2 regions of the Cerasibacillus sp. genome follow, and region 1 is predicted to be linked to the other one. Evidence: predicted binding sites of a transcription regulator. Region 1 holds the regulator's gene; the other holds the start of a gene.
The links. Region 1 encodes NrdR, which represses ribonucleotide reductase genes. Its sites were predicted from a motif close to AACACNATATATNGTGTT; they were not measured.

Region 1 (9,797 bases):
AGCCGTAACTTCAATTTAAGAAGTTTTGCCGAACGAACAGCGATGAATACGCCAATCCAAGGAAGTGCGGCAGATATTATTAAAAAAGCGATGATCGACTTAAATGAACAATTAGAGAAAAACAAGATGAAAGCTCGACTTTTATTACAAGTGCATGATGAATTGATTTTAGAAGTACCAGAAGAAGAAATTGATCAGCTCATCGAAATTGTTACATCGTGTATGGAGAACGCTGTATCTCTAAAAGTTCCGTTAAAGGTTGATTATTCATACGGAAAAAGTTGGTTTGATGCTAAGTAAGGGGAATGATTTATGCCGGAATTACCAGAAGTTGAAACGATAAAAAATACACTGAAACGATTTGTTATTAATAAAACGATTGAAAAGGTCTCAGTTTATTGGCCAAACATCATTAAGTTACCAGATGATATCGAGCAATTCAAATTTCTATTACAAAAACAGATGATTAATGATGTTCATCGAAAAGGGAAATTCCTATTGTTTGAATTAGATGACTATATATTAGTTTCTCATTTAAGAATGGAAGGAAAATACCATGTCTTTCAAAAAACTGAACCGATAAAGAAACATACACATGTTGTTTTTTCTTTTACGAATGGACAAGAACTAAGATATAACGATGTACGCAAGTTTGGCACGATGCATTTAATTCCAAAAGGTCAGGAATTCAAGCGAAAGCCACTTAATCAGCTTGGACCAGATCCATTTGATGAGCAGTTTACATTCGCATATTTTTATGAAAAATTACAGAAGACGTCTCGCTTCATTAAAGCAGCTTTACTTGATCAAACAATCGTTGCAGGACTCGGAAACATATATGTAGACGAAACATTGTTTAAAGCACGTGTACATCCTATGAAGCGAGCACATCAGTTAACAGCAGATGAAATAAAACGTATTCAACAAGCTGCAATTGCTGTATTAAAAGAGGCCATTAAATTAGGAGGAACAACAGTCCGTTCCTATGTTAATAGCCAGGGTGATATGGGCATGTTTCAACAACGTTTATTTGTCTATGGTAAAGAAGGTCAGGCATGTCATACGTGTGGAACAGAGATAGAGAAGATGAAAGTAGCAGGTCGAGGCACACATATTTGTCCGATTTGTCAAAAACAAGACTAGAATAAGAAGAGGAAGGATACGATGACTTGTGTAATTGGGTTGACAGGAAGTATTGCCAGTGGAAAAAGCACCGTTTCTTTAATGTTCGATGATTTTAACATTCCTGTTATTGATGCAGATAAATTAGCTCGTGAAGTTGTGCTACCAGGTGAACCCGCTTATAACGAGATTATTGAAACATTCGGGGAAGACATGTTACGTAAAGACCGTTCGATTGATCGAAAGAAGTTAGGTGAAGTGGTTTTTGCCGATAAAGAAAAACTTGAGAAACTCAACAAAATCGTTCACCCAGCGATTCGGCAGCGCATGTTAGAAAAAAGAGATGCCTACATTGAAGCAAAGGAAAAATGTGTTGTACTCGATATACCGTTGTTATTTGAAAATAAGTTACAACATTTAGTCGACCGTACTGTTCTAGTTTATGTTGATGAATCCGTTCAATTAGAACGTTTAATGAAACGTGATAATTTTACAGAAATAGAAGCGAAACAGCGAATCAATTCACAGCTTCCTTTAAAAGAAAAAGCGAGATTAGCGGATGCAATCATTAATAATAACGGTTCAAAGCATGAATCATTTATTCAGCTTGAACAACTTCTAACGGAATGGGAAATTATTTAAATGTGGCTGGGACAAAACCCAGTTAAATAGAAAAGGAGTTCAGTTAATAATAAAACTGGACTCTTAATTTTTATTAAAAGCTCTTTTCTATATTTAGAGTGGTGTTTCCTTTCACCTCAAACAGTTGCTTTCCGCAGGCAGGATTTAAGCTCCTGTAGCTCCTCTGTCGAGTCGCTACAGGAATCTTCGGTCTCGTGCTGTTCCATCGTGGCTCGCAGACTGCCAGCGGAAAGCGGAGTGTAAGTCAATTACGATGGAATACGCTCAGTTTTTTTAACATAAAGGAAGCCTTTACAAAATTATCATATAAACAGTCACATTTTTAAATGTAATATGTTATACTATTAATGGTTTTTAACAAATAAAGTATGACATATACAGGAGGAATATAAATGAAAAAGATCCGTATTGCGATAAATGGCTTCGGTCGCATCGGGCGTATGGTTTTCCGACAAGCAATGAAAGATAATCAACTAGAAGTTGTTGCAGTGAATGCAAGCTATCCAGCAGAAACATTAGCACACTTAGTGAAGTATGATAGTGTCCATGGTGCTTTTGATGGTGATGTAAAAGCTACTGATGATGGTTTAGAAGTAGATGGTCAAGCTATTAAACTCGTTAGCTCTAGAAACCCAGAAGAATTACCATGGGAAGAATTTCAAATAGATGTCGTTGTTGAAGCGACAGGCGCATTTAGAACAAAAGAATCTGCGGGTCTACATTTAAAAGCAGGTGCGAAAAAAGTCGTTATTACAGCACCAGGAAAAGAAGTTGACCGAACAATTGTCATGGGTGTTAACCATGAAACATATGAAGAGACAGATACAGTTATCTCTAATGCATCATGTACAACAAACTGTTTAGCACCAGTTGTAAAAGTACTTGATGACCATTTCAAAATTAAAAATGGACTCATGACAACTGTCCATGCCTTTACAAACGATCAGAAAAATTTAGATAACCCACATAAAGATTTACGCCGTGCAAGAGGTTGTACACAATCAATTATTCCAACGTCAACAGGTGCTGCAAAAGCACTAGGCGAAGTATTACCACACTTAAATGGTAAACTTCATGGAATGGCATTACGTGTTCCAACTCCGAATGTTTCATTAGTTGACTTAGTCGTTGATGTAGAAAGGTCTGTAACGGTCGAAGAGATTAACAATGCCTTTAAACAAGCAGCAAAAGAACAATTAAAAGGTATAATTGAATATACAGAAGAACCACTTGTTTCCATTGACTTCACCACAACTGAATCATCGGCTATTGTTGATGGCCTCTCAACAATGGTGATGGACGAACATAAAGTAAAAGTATTAGCATGGTATGATAATGAGTGGGGCTACTCAAGCCGTGTTGTTGATTTAACAAAATATGTTGGTCAGTCATTAGTGAAATAATATATATAACCTTAAATACAAAAAGAGTTGTTCGATTATTGTCGGACAACTCTTTTTACACTTCATATCAATTATAAAACAAAATAGCTCCGGATTCTTTATTGAAACTGAAAAACATGTTAGAATGGGTAGAGTATCAGTAATTTTTTGATAGAAATTATGGTGAGTTTAAGATGTCTTTAAAAAAAATCTTTTCAAAGCATTCCGAAACACATGATCAACATAAGAATAAAGAACTTAAAACACGATACTATAAAACAACATCAAAAGAGGCTTTAAACATTCTAAAAAATATATGTCAACAAACATTGCAAGCGACCATTCATGCCATTTCAGAAGAACGTGGAGAGTTAAGTATATCCATTATAAACGAAGGAAAGAAGGCATTTGTGGTTGCTTCAGTTGTCATGGTCCAACCTTACCAAACGGCAATTGATTTTACTGTTACAACAGAGACTGCCTTTCCTTTTGACTTTGGATACAGTACAAAGGTAATAAAGTCACTTTATGATGCACTAGATCAAAGACTACCGTTATTAGAAACGAATTAGAACATAACGAAATTTTATGCAATTGGGAGCGAACAAAATGAGATGTCCAACATGCCAAAACAAAAATTCTAAAGTCCTGGATTCACGTCCAATTGAAGATGGACGTTCTATTCGTCGTAGAAGAGAATGCGATTCGTGTGGCTATCGTTTTACAACATTTGAACGAACGGAAAAAGTTCCCCTAATGGTTGTAAAAAAAGATGGCGCACGCCAGGAATTTAGCCGAGAAAAGCTTACCCGTGGAATCATGAAAGCTTGTGAAAAACGCCCAGTATCAGCTGAGACAATCGAGGACATGGTTCATCAAATAGAAAAAGAGCTCCGTAATAAAAATACGGCTGAAGTAGATAGTAAAGAAATTGGTGAAAAAGTGATGGAACAACTTGCGCAAGTCGATGAAGTAGCTTATGTTCGATTTGCGTCCGTTTATCGCCAATTTAAAGATATTACCGTGTTTATGAACGAGTTGAAAGAATTAATTGATGCTGATAAAAAGAAATAAATCAATATATATCATGTACATCAGGAAAGGGTTATGAAAATGAACTTCATTGGGAAGATTTTACCAAACGACGGATATAAGGTTACTGTCAGGGGTCATTTACCTGTGGATTACGCCATTTCATTAACCCATTTATATCAACCATTAATCGGGATTCACGCTGTGATGTTATATCAGACGCTTCTTCATGATGTCTCAATTTTTCCAAAGAAAGAATTTAAAACGCATCATCAGCTCATGAGTTGTATGGGGCTTCCATTAGATGAAATCTATCAAGCACGATTAAAATTAGAAGCAATCGGTTTAATGAACACTTACGAAATAGATGATGAATCATATACAGTTTTAAGCTATGACCTTATTGGACCATTTTCTCCAAAGCAATTTTTCCAAGATGCGATGCTCTCACAGCTCTTATATCATCAAATTGGAAAATATCGTTTTGATCAATTACAGGCACATTTTGTTAAGGAAGAAACAATGCATGGGAAGAAGATAACCGCTTCATTTGAAACCGTGTTTAAAACATTACGTGTCACTAATAGCCCGATTCAGCCCAAACAACCTGTTGCTAAAAAACAGCTCGGCCCAAATGTTCAAGAGATAGACTTTAATTGGCTTGCACATGTTTTGAAGAAACAGATGATACCAGCTGAACGTGTATTAACGAAAACGAATCAACGTATCATCAGCCAAATGAAAATATTGTACGACCTAGCGAATCATGAAATTGAAAAATGTGTTCTATGGGCAATAACGGAGGACCATACATTAAATGTTGAAGAATTTAAACAGGCCTGCCATGATGCATTTACAATGAATAAAAAGCATCAAACGGTTGAACTAGTCGCCCAAGATAAAGGTGGCGTGGACAGTCATCAGAAGCAGTCACAACTAAGGGAACCGAAAACGAAAGAAGAAAAACTCGTCCAAATCTTAGAAACGATTTCTCCACAACAATTATTAGCCGATTTATCTAGTGGCAATCAAGCTTCCGAACAAGATTTGACCTTAGTTCGTGACATTATGTTGTCACAGGGATTACCGTCTCCAGTTATGAACGTATTAATCCATTACGTTTTATTACAATCAGATATGCGACTGTCGAGAAAATATATGGAGACAATTGCTAGTCATTGGTCACGTGCCAATTTAAAAACGGCTAAAGAAGCGATGGCATTCGCTAAAAAACAACAAAACCAATTTGAAAAACGCCGTACGAACCAACCCACTCAATCGTATTATAAACAGCAAAAGTCGGCAGATGTCATACCTGACTGGTTTAAGAAAAGACAAAAAAACCAAGAAACAAAACAGCCGTCGACTGGACCTGTTATCGATGTTCAAAAGGAAAAAGAAAAAATGGCAGCCTTTATTAAACAGCATGCCATGAATCAACATAAATAAAACAAGCAAGGGGGGAGACCATGGAACCTGTCCAAGCAACTTTAAAAAAATGGCTGAAAACGAATAAAAATTTCAAAGAACTTTACTCAAAGCTTAAACAAGACGTGTTAAATGACTCAGACATTGAGGCATTTTTAATCAATCATCCTGAGTTGACATCTAACGATATCGAGAGAAATTTGATGAAATTATATGAATATCGTAGTCAGTCTAAGAACTGTCGAAACTGTCGTTCTCTCAATGGATGTCGTAACATGATACAAGGCTATTCGCCTGTATTAGAAGTAGTAGAACGTGACATTCATCTTTCTTATAAAAAATGTCAGTACCGAATAAATGATGAACGGGATCGCGAGAAGACAGAGCTCATTCAAAGTCTTTATATGCCAAAAGACATATTACAAGCTTCAATTCAAGACATTGACAATGATTCAGAACGTGGACAAGCTGTTTTAGAATTACATCGGTTTATTAGGCAGGTGAAAGATGGTGTTCCTGAGAAAGGAATCTATTTCCATGGACCATTTGGGGTGGGCAAAACGTATTTCCTTGGTGCTTTAGCCAATTCGTTAAAGGATTTTAATATCTCCTCCACGCTTATTTATATGCCAGAACTTGTACGTGAAATGCGTGCATCATTAAAAGATGACTCAGTAAATAAAAAAATAGACATTTTTAAAAAAGCGGATGTTCTTATGCTTGACGACATCGGAGCAGAAATGCAATCAGCCTGGTTTCGTGATGAAATACTCGGTTCAATCTTACAATTTCGCATGATGGAAAAACGACCCGTCTTCTTCACATCAAATTATAGTTTAGACCAATTAGAGAAAATGCTTGCGACAACAAGAAGTGGTGTAGAAACCGTCAAGGCAGGACGAATTATTGAGCGAATTAAACAAGTGAGTCATGAAGTCCCTGTATATGGAAGAAATCGTCGGGAATAGATAGCGTCTGAGAATTTCTCAGGCGTTTTTATTTTTTTAAAAAACATTTCTTTTCAAGAAGAAGTACATTTTTTCCTTTGCTTATCCATATAATGTAACAGTTTGGATAATGGTGAGGGTGATGGGTTTGTTAGAGATTTATTTTAGAACGAATAAAGAAGTAACTTGTTTTTGTGATGTGGTATATCAAATAACGAATGAAATTCATGTGCAATGGGAAACGCATAAAGATTGGGGGAATCGATTATATGTGCGTGTGTTAACAGCTGATATGAAAACGGCTATCGCAAAAGCGCTTGCTGATGTTTTTATGACGTATCATTTAACCGATTTTATTGAAAAAATTTTACGTGACAAGTATTATTACACAAACGGCGAAGAATTAAAACGTATTAGCCATCTTTCAGAGACGATGTTATTAGAAGATCAAATATTATTGAAAGATAAGTGTTTAAACGATTGGTTACAGGCCATTTTTTTTGAGCGGATTCTTGAAGATACAGCCATTCATTTTCAATCCATTATACAATTTCGCTTAACTGATTTAAAAAATGCACTCACACAGATTGTAGGTCTTGCAATAGATGATTATAAACGTGAGGAAGAGCATCAAGCTTTTATACATATGTTACGTGAATATATGAATCGAAAAAAATCAGACCATGATTGTATTCACGTCGTACAGGGGGATAATTTCTCATTTTTTGATCCGGATGGAGAACGTTTAACGTCAAAGAAGTTAATGCAAATTATGAAGCAGGAACCTTTATATATTGTTGGCCTGGACGGAAAAGAAATGAATTTAGCACCTTTGATTGCGATTGCGCCAAATAAAATATACATCTATGGTGAAGACCCCTCTGAACCTAAAACAATGACTGTGATTAATGTGTTTCAAGAAAAGGTGATGTTTTTACCATTATCGGAATTTCCTTTCTCAATATAGTTGCAATTTTAATGATAACCCGCTATAATATTAAATAATTATATTCTATCGGTAAGGATAAGGACATGATTATTTGCTTAATAACAGCTCAGAGATAGAAGTCATCGGCTGAGAACTTCTACTGTTAGGCAATTGATTACCACCTTTGAACCCTGTATATGAAATAACAGTAATATACAGCGCTTGATCCACGTTAAGGAAAATGGAGTCGTTGTGAGCGTCATGTTCATGACGAGAACTAGGGTGGAACCACGATTTGCACACTCGTCCCTTTTATTTAGTAGGGATGGGTGTTTTTTATTTGTTTTTAAATATGAAAAGGAGTGTTTAAAGATGGCAGAAATTGAAATTGTGTTTCCAGATGGAAATAAAAAGGTGTTTCCTAAAGGAACGACAGGTGAAGATATCGCTGGAAGCATTTCACCAGGACTTAAGAAGCAAGCATTAGCTGTTAGAGTTGATGATCAATTGTTCGATTTAAGACGGGAACTTCCGCATGGTGGTCCGATTCAAATCATCACGTATAGAGATCAGGAAGGAATCGAGATTATGCGCCATTCAACAGCGCATTTAATGGCACATGCGATTAAACGACTGTATAAAGATGTCAACTTTGGTGTTGGTCCTGTTATTGAAGAAGGATTCTACTATGATATGGACCTTGATGTGTCGATTACACCAGAAGATTTACCTAAAATAGAAAAAGAAATGCAACGCATAATTGATCAAAATATTGAAATTAAACGGATTGAAGTATCTCGTGAAGAGGCGATTCAAAAGTTTAAAGACTTAAATGATCCACTGAAAGTTGAATTGATTCAAGATATTCCAGAAGGTGAAACGATCACCCTTTATGAACAAGATGATTTTGTTGATTTATGTCGTGGTGTGCATGTCCCGTCAACTGGAAAAATTAAAGTTTTTAAATTATTAACGATTTCTGGTGCGTATTGGCGTGGCGATAGCAACAATAAACAATTACAACGTATCTATGGAACGGCTTTTGAAAAGAAAAGTCAACTAACAGAGCATTTACGTATTTTAGAAGAACGTAAAGAACGTGATCACCGTAAGCTCGGTAAAGAGTTAGGTATCTTTACTGTTTCTCAAAAAGTTGGGCAAGGTTTACCCCTTTGGTTACCGAAAGGCGCAACTGTACGCCGGATTATTGAGCGTTATATTGTTGACTTAGAAGAAAGACTTGGTTATAACCATGTCTATACACCTGTACTTGGTAGTGTGGAGTTGTATAAAACAAGCGGTCATTTAGATCACTACCAGGACGATATGTTCCCATCGATGAAAATGGATAATGAAGAACTAATCTTACGTCCGATGAACTGTCCACATCATATGATGGTTTATAAAAATCAGTTGTATAGTTATCGTAACTTACCAGTTCGTATTGCAGAATTAGGAACGATGCACCGTTATGAAATGTCGGGTGCTTTAGCTGGCTTACAACGTGTTCGCGGAATGACATTAAATGATGCACATATCTTCGCTCGTCCTGATCAAGTGAAAGAAGAATTTAAACGAGTTGTTACACTCATTAAACATGTATATCAAGATTTTGGTATCGATGATTATTATTTCCGACTTTCATATCGTGATCCAGAAGATAAAGAGAAATATATCGATAATGATGAGATGTGGGAATACGCACAAGCAGCCCTTAAAGAAACAATGGAAGAGATGGATCTAGATTATGTAGAAGCTGAAGGAGAAGCGGCTTTCTATGGTCCGAAATTAGACGTACAAGTAAAAACAGCACTCGGTAAGGATGAAACATTGTCTACCGTTCAACTCGATTATCAAGCTGCAGAGAAATTTGATTTAACTTATATCGGAGAAGATGGTAAAGAACATCGTCCAGTTGTCATTCACCGTGGTGTTGTCTCAACGATGGAACGTTTTGTTGCTTTCTTACTTGAAGAATATAAAGGTGCTTTTCCAGTATGGCTTGCACCTGTACAAGTAAAAGTTATTCCAGTTTCTTTATCTGCTCATTTAGATTATGCGAAAGATGTGAGTGAACGTTTACGCTTCCAAGGTATTCGTGTTGAAGTTGATGAACGCGATGAAAAAATTGGCTATAAGATTCGCGAAGCCCAAACAGAGAAAGTTCCATTCGCACTTGTTGTAGGAGATAAAGAGATTGAAGAACAAGCAGTTAACGTTCGCCGTTACGGAGAGAAGAAAACTGAAACGCTCAGTTACGACCAATTTGAACAATTAATTAAAGAAGAAATCGAACAGAAAGTATCACGTCAATAA
Region 2 (9,797 bases), on a different contig from region 1:
AAACCATGAAGCCGAATTCTACGCGGTCATTAAAGCATTGGAAATTTGTAAAGATAAATTTCCCGGAGACATTCTCTCCTTTCGTTCAGATTCTAAAATAGTCGTTGATACGATAGAAAAAGATTATACAAATAATAAAGCCTTCCAGCCGTTATTAGAAAAAATAAGGCAAGAAGGAAAGTCGTTTCCATATGTTTTTATTAAATGGATTCCAAATCGCACCAACCAAAAGGCTGATCAATTAGCGAAACAAGCGATTCAACAGCAACACTAAACTATCCGTTTTCTAACATTTTCCCAAGTGGTCCATCTTCACGAATGATGTCTTGAATCTCGTAGATAGATATTGGAAACATCGGAAAGCCGACATAATATGGTGTGATTTCATAAAGTTGAAAATAGATAACAAGCGCTTTATCAGCAAGATAAAAATCTTGTTTCGATGAAATTGTAATGGGCTCATCAAATGTATCGAGATTTCGTTCTTTTATTTGTCTTTCAACGATTTTTTTAAGTACGTCTTGATAATGACTATTTGGCTTAAACAGTTCATGAAGTTGGTAGCTTTTTCCCGTTTTCACATCAAACGTTAACGATTTCATTAATGTTAAGCCATGAGCATGATATGGTGCATATGCATAATTAGTTAATGATAGGCTAAGGACGTTACGTTCATTTGTTTTTACTTCATACTGTCCTAACATCTCTTGAAAAAGACCTGCCTGCTGACTTTCATACTGCTCTCTTCGTAAATTTTGTACTTGTTGATAAATCTTTTGATTCATTGTTTGCTGAGCGGTTATATTTTGCAAATGAATGATTTGCGGATAATAAATCTGCTCTCCAGAGCTCTTTATGACAAATGTCTGAAGTGATACAGGTAAAATGGGCTGAAACATACGGCTCCTCCTCGTAAACTTTGTTAATAATACTTTATTCAATGCCCATAAAAATGTTATAACATAAAAAATTCCCTGCCACAGTACGCCGACTGGACAGGGATATGATACATTTCTTAATTTAAAGCAATAATTCTTTGATTGCGACTTCCTCTAAAGGTTAATGATAAATCTCTCTGTTCAATAACAAATTTACCATCGACAAGCACATCACAAATTTGCAATAATTCTTTTTTATATGGGTCATTCGAAGCTATAATTTTCTCATACGTAAAACCACTGTAGATCCAGATATTTTTATCAAGCTTCTTAATTTCTTTGGCAAGCTTTACGAGTTCTTTCGCTTGAATCATCGGCTCTCCACCAGAAAAGGTCACATCTGTTAATGGATTATCTGCCACTTCTTGCAAGATATCATCGACTGACATGTTTTTTCCATTCGTCATCTTCCAACTTGATGGGTTATGGCATCCGAGACATTGATGTGGACAACCTGCGAAAAAGATAACTGTCCGTAAGCCTTCGCCATCAACAACTGAGTCATGGATAATGTTCATGACCTTCATTGGTGCTTGACCCTTTCCGCTTCTTCCTGATATTTCGCTTCATTCCATTTCGTCATATCACCAACTAAATATCCGGTAATCCGTCTAATTCGTTCAATCAATTGTTCATCATCATTTTCACAATCAGGACATGCATTGTCAATTATGCCTGAATGACCACAAACTTTACAACGGTCAACGGGATGATTAATTGAACCGTATCCCATATTACTTGTAGCCATCGCTTTCACGAGCTTGTCCAATGCTGGAATGTTTTTCGAAACATCTCCATCCACTTCGATATATGAAATATGGCCGGCATTACATAATTCATGAAATGGACCTTCTTTTCTAATCTTATCAATTGCTTTGATTGGGTAGTATACAGGAACATGGAAAGAATTCGTATAATAATCTCGCTCTGTCACACCCGGAATTTTTCCGAAGTCTTGCTGATCACGCTTCGTAAACTTGCCTGACAATCCTTCAGCAGGTGTTGCAATAAGTGTGAAATTTAATTGATATTGCTGAGTTGCCTCGTCCATCCGTTCACGCAGTTGTTTTACAATACGATATCCTAGTTCATATGCAGCTTCACTTTCACCATGGTGTTTACCCGTTAAAGCTACAAGCGCTTCTGCCAAACCGATAAAACCTATACTTAATGTCCCATGTTTTAACACTTCTTCAAGTGTATCCTCATCTTGAAGTTTTTCACTATCTTTCCAAACATGTTGTCTATATAGAAAGGAGAAATGCTTGGCTTTCTTTCTTGCCTGAAAACGGAATCGTTCGAGTAACTGGAGAATAGCAATATCAATATAGTTATGTAGCTTCTCCATAAATTTTTCAACTGTTTTCGTCGATAAGGCAATTTTGACGAGATTAATGGATGTAAACGATAAATTACCACGACGAATACTATTTTCATCACCATGAATATTAGACATAACACGTGTACGGCATCCCATATATGATACTTCTGATTCCGGTGTCCCATCATAGTACTGAGCATTAAAGGTAGAATCAATAAAGCTGAAATTTGGAAATAATCGCTTAGCAGTCGTTTCGAGTGCTAATTGATATAAATCATAATTCGGATCACCTTCATGAAAGTTGATTCCTTTTTTCATCTTAAAAATTTGAATCGGAAAAATCGGTGTTTCCCCTTTACCTAACCCTGCTTGTGTTGCTAATAACAGATTTTTAACGAGAAGCCGACCTTCCTTAGACGTATCCGTTCCGTAGTTAATTGACACAAACGGAACTTGTCCTCCACCTCTAGAATGCATGCTATTACTATTATGAATAAATGCTTCACATGCTTGATAGACATCACGCTCTGTTTCAATCCAGGCGTGTTCTTTAACTTCTTCCTCTACCCACGATGTTGGATATGACTTTAACTTTATTAAATGCTTTTCATATGTTTTACGTACATACGGAGCCAAATCAAAATCAAACATTGGAAAACTCTGACCACCATGTTGCATATTTTGATTCGCCTGAAAAATGATAGACGCTAATGCAAGCGCACTTGTAATCGAAGACGGTTCTCGCATATGCCCATGACCTGTATTAAATCCATTTTTAAGTAGTTCCCCTAACGGAATTTGACAACAAGTTGTCGTTCCTGTTGGATAAAAATCGAAATCATGCGGATGAAGATAATTTTCCTCAATCGCACGCTTCACACTTGGTTGGAGTAGTTTTTCCATTCCATAAAACTTCCCACTTTCTGAAGCAAATTTTCCCATTTGCCCCATCGGCGACTGCCCATCAACATTCGCATTTTCTTGTAGTAGATTACGATTTTTCACCTCTACAATTTGTGAGAAAGTGTCCATTAAGCGTGCTTCCACATCATGTTCTTCTTTAAGCAAAACCATTTCATTTCCCCCTATGCCTCACGCTTTTTTGCCATATATAGTATTCATTTAATAATTATACACTACATATGGTGTCGTAAATAATCATAACATAGAGAGAGACTGTTTAATGTGAATGATTTTTGAAAGTCTTAGGGAAATATTTTTTAAATTTTCGAATGGTATAACCGCTTTATCTGGCATGTTTTCACTTGAGATTTTCGAGGATAAGATATCTTTTATATACGATAAATACCAACTCAAATTCCGTGACTTTTTTAACAAAATCTATTGCACATTAAAAAGATATAAAAAAACTATCATTTCGGTTTATTAGATGTAAATCATTCAATTTCCTCATTATATTTGACAAGATAATCAGCTTGTTCAATCGGGTGAATTTCAGTCACATATTTATCCTCTGCAGGAAAATAACGATTTATATATTTTTTCAAAATCATATCTCGGTTTCCTATATATGTATCTCTATTAAGCACGCGAGACAATCTTTTATCTTTCGGAACATCTAAATAAATAACATAATCAAAATAATTTCTTAACAAAGGTCGTTGGATGAAAACACCCTCTATCATTAGAATGGTATCTGCATCTATATCGAGTCGTCGTTGATGATAAACGTCTTGAGTTTTATCATAAGATTCAATCATATGATGTATTTCTTTTCCTTTGTGAATGGGGATGAATATATTTTCTAAGACATAATCATATCGCCATTGAATGTTGTAATAACAATCCCATTCTGCTTTGTTTTTATTATATCGAACGGATCTTTTATGGATAAAATCATCCATATGAAGCAAAGCGACTTTCATGTCTGCTAACTTCAGAGCATCTTCTAGCTTTTGGGCATAAGTCGTTTTACCAGCTCCACCAAGGCCATCGATTCCGATGATAAACGTTTTATTGGCCTGTCGTTGTTGAATATTTCTGATTATATTTTCCATATCAACACAACCATTTTAGACTAGTCTATATACCATTTAGGTACAAGCTGGGAAAATTCATCATGATCTACTATAACATCGAGTGAATATCGTAGCATTTTTTCATAAATTCCTAATGGGCCCCCCCATACGAGTGCTGACACGATATGCATCGCACTATAGAGTGTGTACAACTCCCAAAACGAATCTGTGACACCACCTATGTCATCATGATAACCGTCTACAATCCCAATCGTAAACGGAACACTTGCCTTGACAGAGAAAAAGCCTAATTTCGTTAAATCATGAATAGGATCTCCCCAATCCATCCGTTGAAAATCAATAATACCAGACAATGTTCGCTCGTGAATCAGTAAATTAGCCGGATGAAAATCATCGTGTTGGAACGTATTTGGTCTTTCTATCAATAAATGTTCATGTAAACGTATATAATTTTTAAGAAGTGATTTAATATGCTCATCAAGAGGAACATTTTTTAAACGCTTTAAATAACTGTCACTCTTATGCTTTTTATGATTGTACCAATTTGGTGTACCCTCAGGAGCATTTAAATGATGCAATTTTTTCAGTTCTTTCCCTGCAAGAAAACCTGCATCATATTGTTCAATTTGCGTTATATCTTTTAAAGCTACCTCTCCATCTTGACCAGGTAAATACGATAGAATCATATACGACATATCAGCCGAGTCTAGTGTGCCGAATTCGAACGTTTTCGGAACATAAGCCGATAGCTCATTTAATCGCGAAATCGTGTCATACTCAATTTGGCGTTCTTGTTTATCTTTTTTCGGGAACAATCTTAATAAGTACTGGTCATCAATGACATATTTTTTATCAGATGAAAAGCCTTTCGTTAACTCTTTAATCTGGCCTCCCTTTTGAGCAATTGGTATCTGTTGTAAATATTCCGGCTTCATTATAGCCCTCCTTTATATTCTTAATGATATATCATTTTATTAAGAATTTTATTTATATTAATATCTTAGCAAAAGTTTTTTATAATGGAAGACAGTTACTATCTTTTATCATAAAAAAAACCAGTATTCGACTGATTTTTTTAAAGAAAGTATACTTATTTCCAATCACTTTTTTCGCTCCAAATACTTCGACCCTTCACGTATCGCTAACTTAGAAAGCGATTGTTTTTCAATAAATTCAGCTACTGATGTTGGGTTTGTCTTGGAATACTCCCTTAAAGCCCAGCCAATCGCCTTTTGAATAAAAAATTCATCGATCTGTTTTAAGCGATTAATAATCGAATATAAACGCTTTTCATCCGTTTGATCTTTATATTTTAATTGAAAGAGAATCATCGTTCGTTGCAACCACAAATGATTGGAAGAAAGCCATTCATCACCTTTTTCTAATATAAGCTGTGGATACGTCTGAAAAACATTGCCTACTAAATGACTTGCTATCGCATCAACTGTGTCCCACCATGATTTGGTCGTAATCATATATTCTAGTAATTCGATGTGGTGATCTGTTAACCGCTTTTTATGCTTTACTAAATAATCAACAGCAACATATTGGTACTCCCGTTCTGGCATCTCCCATAATGTACGAATCATTTCGCTGACATGCTCACTATCGTAATCGACTTCTCGGAGAAAGGGTTTAGATAAATCTCTTCTTTCCTTTGCCTTTAATCCGATAAAAGGAAATTGATTTCTCATATATTTTTCCATATGGATAGCATTTTCTTCATTTCTATTCGCTTCAAATACCGTATGTAATGATGCTATGGATTGTTTTGACATGTTAACACCCCAAACACTTTTTCATTTCATCCTATTACTATTTATGTGATTCATCATAAATAGATTTCCATAAAGAATCGATTAGAAAACGGCATAAATGATAGAATGTTAATTCAACTATACCATATCCGGCAATGAGTTATGAAACTAGCACAGTTTAGCTGAATGACGAGCTAAAACAAACCTAACATAGTCAAAAACAAAATCCTCATTAGCTTAATTTCCTAACAGTTCTCTCGTCTTATTTAAAATCTCTTCATCTTTTAAGCGAAATTTAAATTCCACTCTCCTTGATTCCTGAGCACTATATTTTCCCTTTTTATTAGTACGTGAGTCAGCATATGATTTACTATTGACAGTCAATTTTTTCTCAAGTTGTGCTTGTAGACCACGATTTGGGAATTTTTCACCTAAAATATATTCTGCAACACGATACGCACGCTTCTGAGCAAGCTCTAAATTATATAAGTACGACCCGTCCATATCTGTATGACCTTCGATAATCACTTCTGCAATATAGTCTTCATAGTTATTTTTTAATAAGATATCTAAATACTGTGGGATGAAGTCATCTAATAGTCCATAAGAATCCGGATGGAGTTCCGCTTCATCATAAGCGAATAATATTTCTGTATTAAAAATAATTGCTCCTGTCTTTTCATCTACCTCGATTCCATGCTCTGAATCAGTAAATGCTTCCTTCAAGTCATGAACTATTTGTGTACGCACGCCCATAATTTGGTCTAATGTTTTTTTCATTTCTTTAATTTGATATGATTTAATCACCATCATCACAATAAAAAATAACATAAAACAGAGTAGAATCGTCGTTAATAAATCAGTAAAAGATGGCCAAAATTGTCCTTCTTCCTGCTCTCCCTTAAACAAGCGTTGATATTTAGAATTCATTTCTATCCATCCCTATATGAGTGGCATTTTGTTGGCTGGTTGTCTGAACTCCTCGATTATAGGATTGAAACTCGCGACCAATCTCTTGCAATAGCTGCTGAATAGAACGGAAATAGTTCCGTTGCATCTCTTCCGTCATCCGACGAATATCTACTAATTCTCGCTTCATACCTTCGCTCGTTCGACTCATTGCATCACCAAACTGGTGCACGACATCATGCAGGCGATGATTTAGTTGTCCTTCTAAACTATCAACATGTTTTATAAGAGCATCTTTTAACACATCTACACTTCTATCCAGTTCCCTTTCTCGATGCTGGAATGATTGATTGATTTGCGAAACAGTTGCGTTTATTTCTTGAATAAGCTGTTCGTTTTTCGTTCCAAGTTGCTCGAAGGTTTCAGAAGCCTTTAACATATGTTTTTCAAATGTCACTGACTGGTTAGCATGGTTGTCTAAATGCTGATTAAACTTTGTACTAAATTCTGCCAATTTACGCATTCTCTCTGATAAAATATGGCTAGCTTCTTCTTGTGTTCGGTTCGTCATTTCTAAGTATTGAGGTAATTTACTGACACCATCCCCTACATGTTCAAAACCATGGCGCAGATTTTTTAAATCATTAGATAGATTGCCTAATTTTTCACTGACCTGATGACCAAAGATTTTCTTTAACTCTTCACGATGCTCCGCAATCACAGCTACCATTTGTTGTTGCTCCTTAACAACTTGTTCAAAAGTTTGACGAACTTGCTGCTGCTCTTCCACGACTGATGTGACAAAGTTTTTTAATTCTTCTGAGGTAACCTCCATATGCTTCAAGGTTTGCATTTGTGCAGACGATGTTTCTTGTGCTTTTTCAAATATTTGTTCGATAATATTCGCTACCCGTTCATTCCGTTGATCCGCTTTTTTAAAATAAGCAAATAATGTAGAAAAATTTTCATTTAACGCCGTTGTACCGTCCGCAAATCCATCTGTCACCGCCTTCATCTGTTGAAACAACGTTTGAAAATCTCGTAAATTACTTGAAAGTCCGTCATCAAAAGCCGCTAAATCTTTTGCAGACTGCTGTAATCCAGTTGTGTATTCTCTAAATCCGACAAAAGATTTAACTACTTCATGAAGGGATTGGTGAATGGCTTCAGATACTTCTATTAAACGATTCATGCCATGTTGTTCGTCACCTTCAAAGTGAGACTCTACCATAAGCATTAAATCTGTCATCATATATTCTGTATTTAGGACTCTACGAAGGATTGTCGTAAAAAGTGAAAAAGTCATCCCAACAATACTTGTGTAAAAAGCGACATCAATACCAGATAACACGCCAACGACATTTTCAATGAGAAAGTCTCCACTCATATTCATACCACTTAAAGAAATCGTTAAACCGATAAATGTCCCTAACACACCGAGTAAAATAAACACCGATACCATCATTTGAATGAGCTTCATAGCAGCAATCACTGGGACACGAAACATCCGCCAACTAGAAAATTTCTCTTGCACAAATGTCTCTACGTTCAATGCTTCTTCTTTTTGTCTTAAATCGAATTGTTCTTTAAAAGTTTGCAACGGCTCGATATCCACACGGTTTGTTTCTTTTAAATACTTCCTTATTCTATTAATCTTCAAAAACAAAACAAGATGAATTGTCACCGTTAATATAAAAGCGATAAATAGCGTCAAGAAAATAAATTCAATCATGGGATGAACGAGAATCGCTGCTACTTTTTCCTTACTCGCAAATAATTCGAGGATTGCTTGTACCATTCCTTTTCCTCCTATACATGAAGAAATCAAGTGCCCTTTTTAATACATATTCTAGACTTGGACAAATCATGTATAGAAATCGGTTTGTATCACTTAAACTGTGATAGAGTGATTCTGAAGTATGGACTAGCGAGAGTAAAAGGGCTGAGGCGCTCGTGTTTGACCCATCGATGCTCGATTTCCACCTGCCACCGCTCGATTTCGGACCGTCGCCGCTCGATTTCAGCCTGTCACCGCTCGATTTCCACCTGCTACCGCTCGATTTCGGCCTGCCGCCGCTCGATTTTTCCATGAGATCGAGCGATTTTGAAACTAAAGTAAAAATCAATCGTATGTAATAATAGAATCTATTTTGGTGGTGATTCTTATGGATACAGGTACAATCATTTATATCATCACAATGGGTTGGACACTGATTATTTTCGGTGGACTAACATATCTAATTGTAAAGAAGAAAGATTATTTTTTAATCAGTGGCTTTTATAAGCGTTCTGAAGAAGAAAAAGTCTATTTACAAAAAAGTGGTTATTTAAATGCGATGGCCAAAGCAATGACCATTTCGTTTTGGATCTTCACCCTTACATTTATCGTCGGCTTATTACCTATCCCTTATGGTTTTGAAATTGGGATAGGAATATTTCTTATTGTATTACTAGGTGGAATGATATGGATACAACGTTATGAAGTACCATATAGAAGAAAAAGAGCGACTTGGACGACTGCTATCATTAGCATTGTCACGCTTGGCTTTATCATTGCTATTTTCGTTGTTGGTTATATTGATAATGAAATTAAAGTCAATCAAGATATATTTGAGATTACTGGTATGTATGGGCTAGAATTGGATATCGACGACATCGAGCATATCACTCTACTTGATGAACTCCCTGAAGTCATCATGAAAACGAATGGTTTTGCAACGACGAATCTTTTAAAGGGACGTTTCCAACTTGTGGAACCATATGGCACATGTACATTATTTATTCAGAAACGAACTAATCCAGTTTTATATATCCAAACAAAGGATGATTATGTGATGATTGCTAGAAAAGATGCGAATGAAACGAGAGTGCT

Region 2: the regulator NrdR is predicted to act here: its motif matches at 3,392-3,409, upstream of VIG73_RS01485 (anaerobic ribonucleoside triphosphate reductase).

Annotation. Positions count from the first base shown of each region.
Region 1 is NZ_DATBTY010000040.1:37,785-47,581, forward strand. Features, by position in the region: gene polA (DNA polymerase I) at 1-300, shown strand, start outside; gene mutM (DNA-formamidopyrimidine glycosylase) at 313-1,143, shown strand; gene coaE (dephospho-CoA kinase) at 1,165-1,764, shown strand; gene VIG73_RS07490 (glyceraldehyde-3-phosphate dehydrogenase) at 2,157-3,167, shown strand; gene VIG73_RS07495 (cytosolic protein) at 3,341-3,718, shown strand; gene nrdR (transcriptional regulator NrdR) at 3,756-4,220, shown strand; gene VIG73_RS07505 (replication initiation and membrane attachment family protein) at 4,326-5,627, shown strand; gene dnaI (primosomal protein DnaI) at 5,648-6,574, shown strand; gene ytxC (sporulation protein YtxC) at 6,702-7,520, shown strand; T-box leader at 7,566-7,795, shown strand; gene thrS (threonine--tRNA ligase) at 7,854-9,797, shown strand.
Region 2 is NZ_DATBTY010000006.1:40,996-50,792, reverse strand. Features, by position in the region: gene VIG73_RS01500 (ribonuclease HI family protein) at 1-274, shown strand, start outside; gene VIG73_RS01495 (DUF3298 and DUF4163 domain-containing protein) at 276-899, opposite strand; gene nrdG (anaerobic ribonucleoside-triphosphate reductase activating protein) at 1,016-1,465, opposite strand; gene VIG73_RS01485 (anaerobic ribonucleoside triphosphate reductase) at 1,462-3,333, opposite strand; gene VIG73_RS01480 (uridine kinase) at 3,657-4,277, opposite strand; gene VIG73_RS01475 (aminoglycoside phosphotransferase family protein) at 4,298-5,194, opposite strand; gene VIG73_RS01470 (DNA alkylation repair protein) at 5,360-6,037, opposite strand; gene VIG73_RS01465 (OmpA family protein) at 6,254-6,946, opposite strand; gene VIG73_RS01460 (MotA/TolQ/ExbB proton channel family protein) at 6,936-8,723, opposite strand; gene VIG73_RS01455 (hypothetical protein) at 8,879-9,061, shown strand; gene VIG73_RS01450 (DUF3784 domain-containing protein) at 9,091-9,797, shown strand, end outside.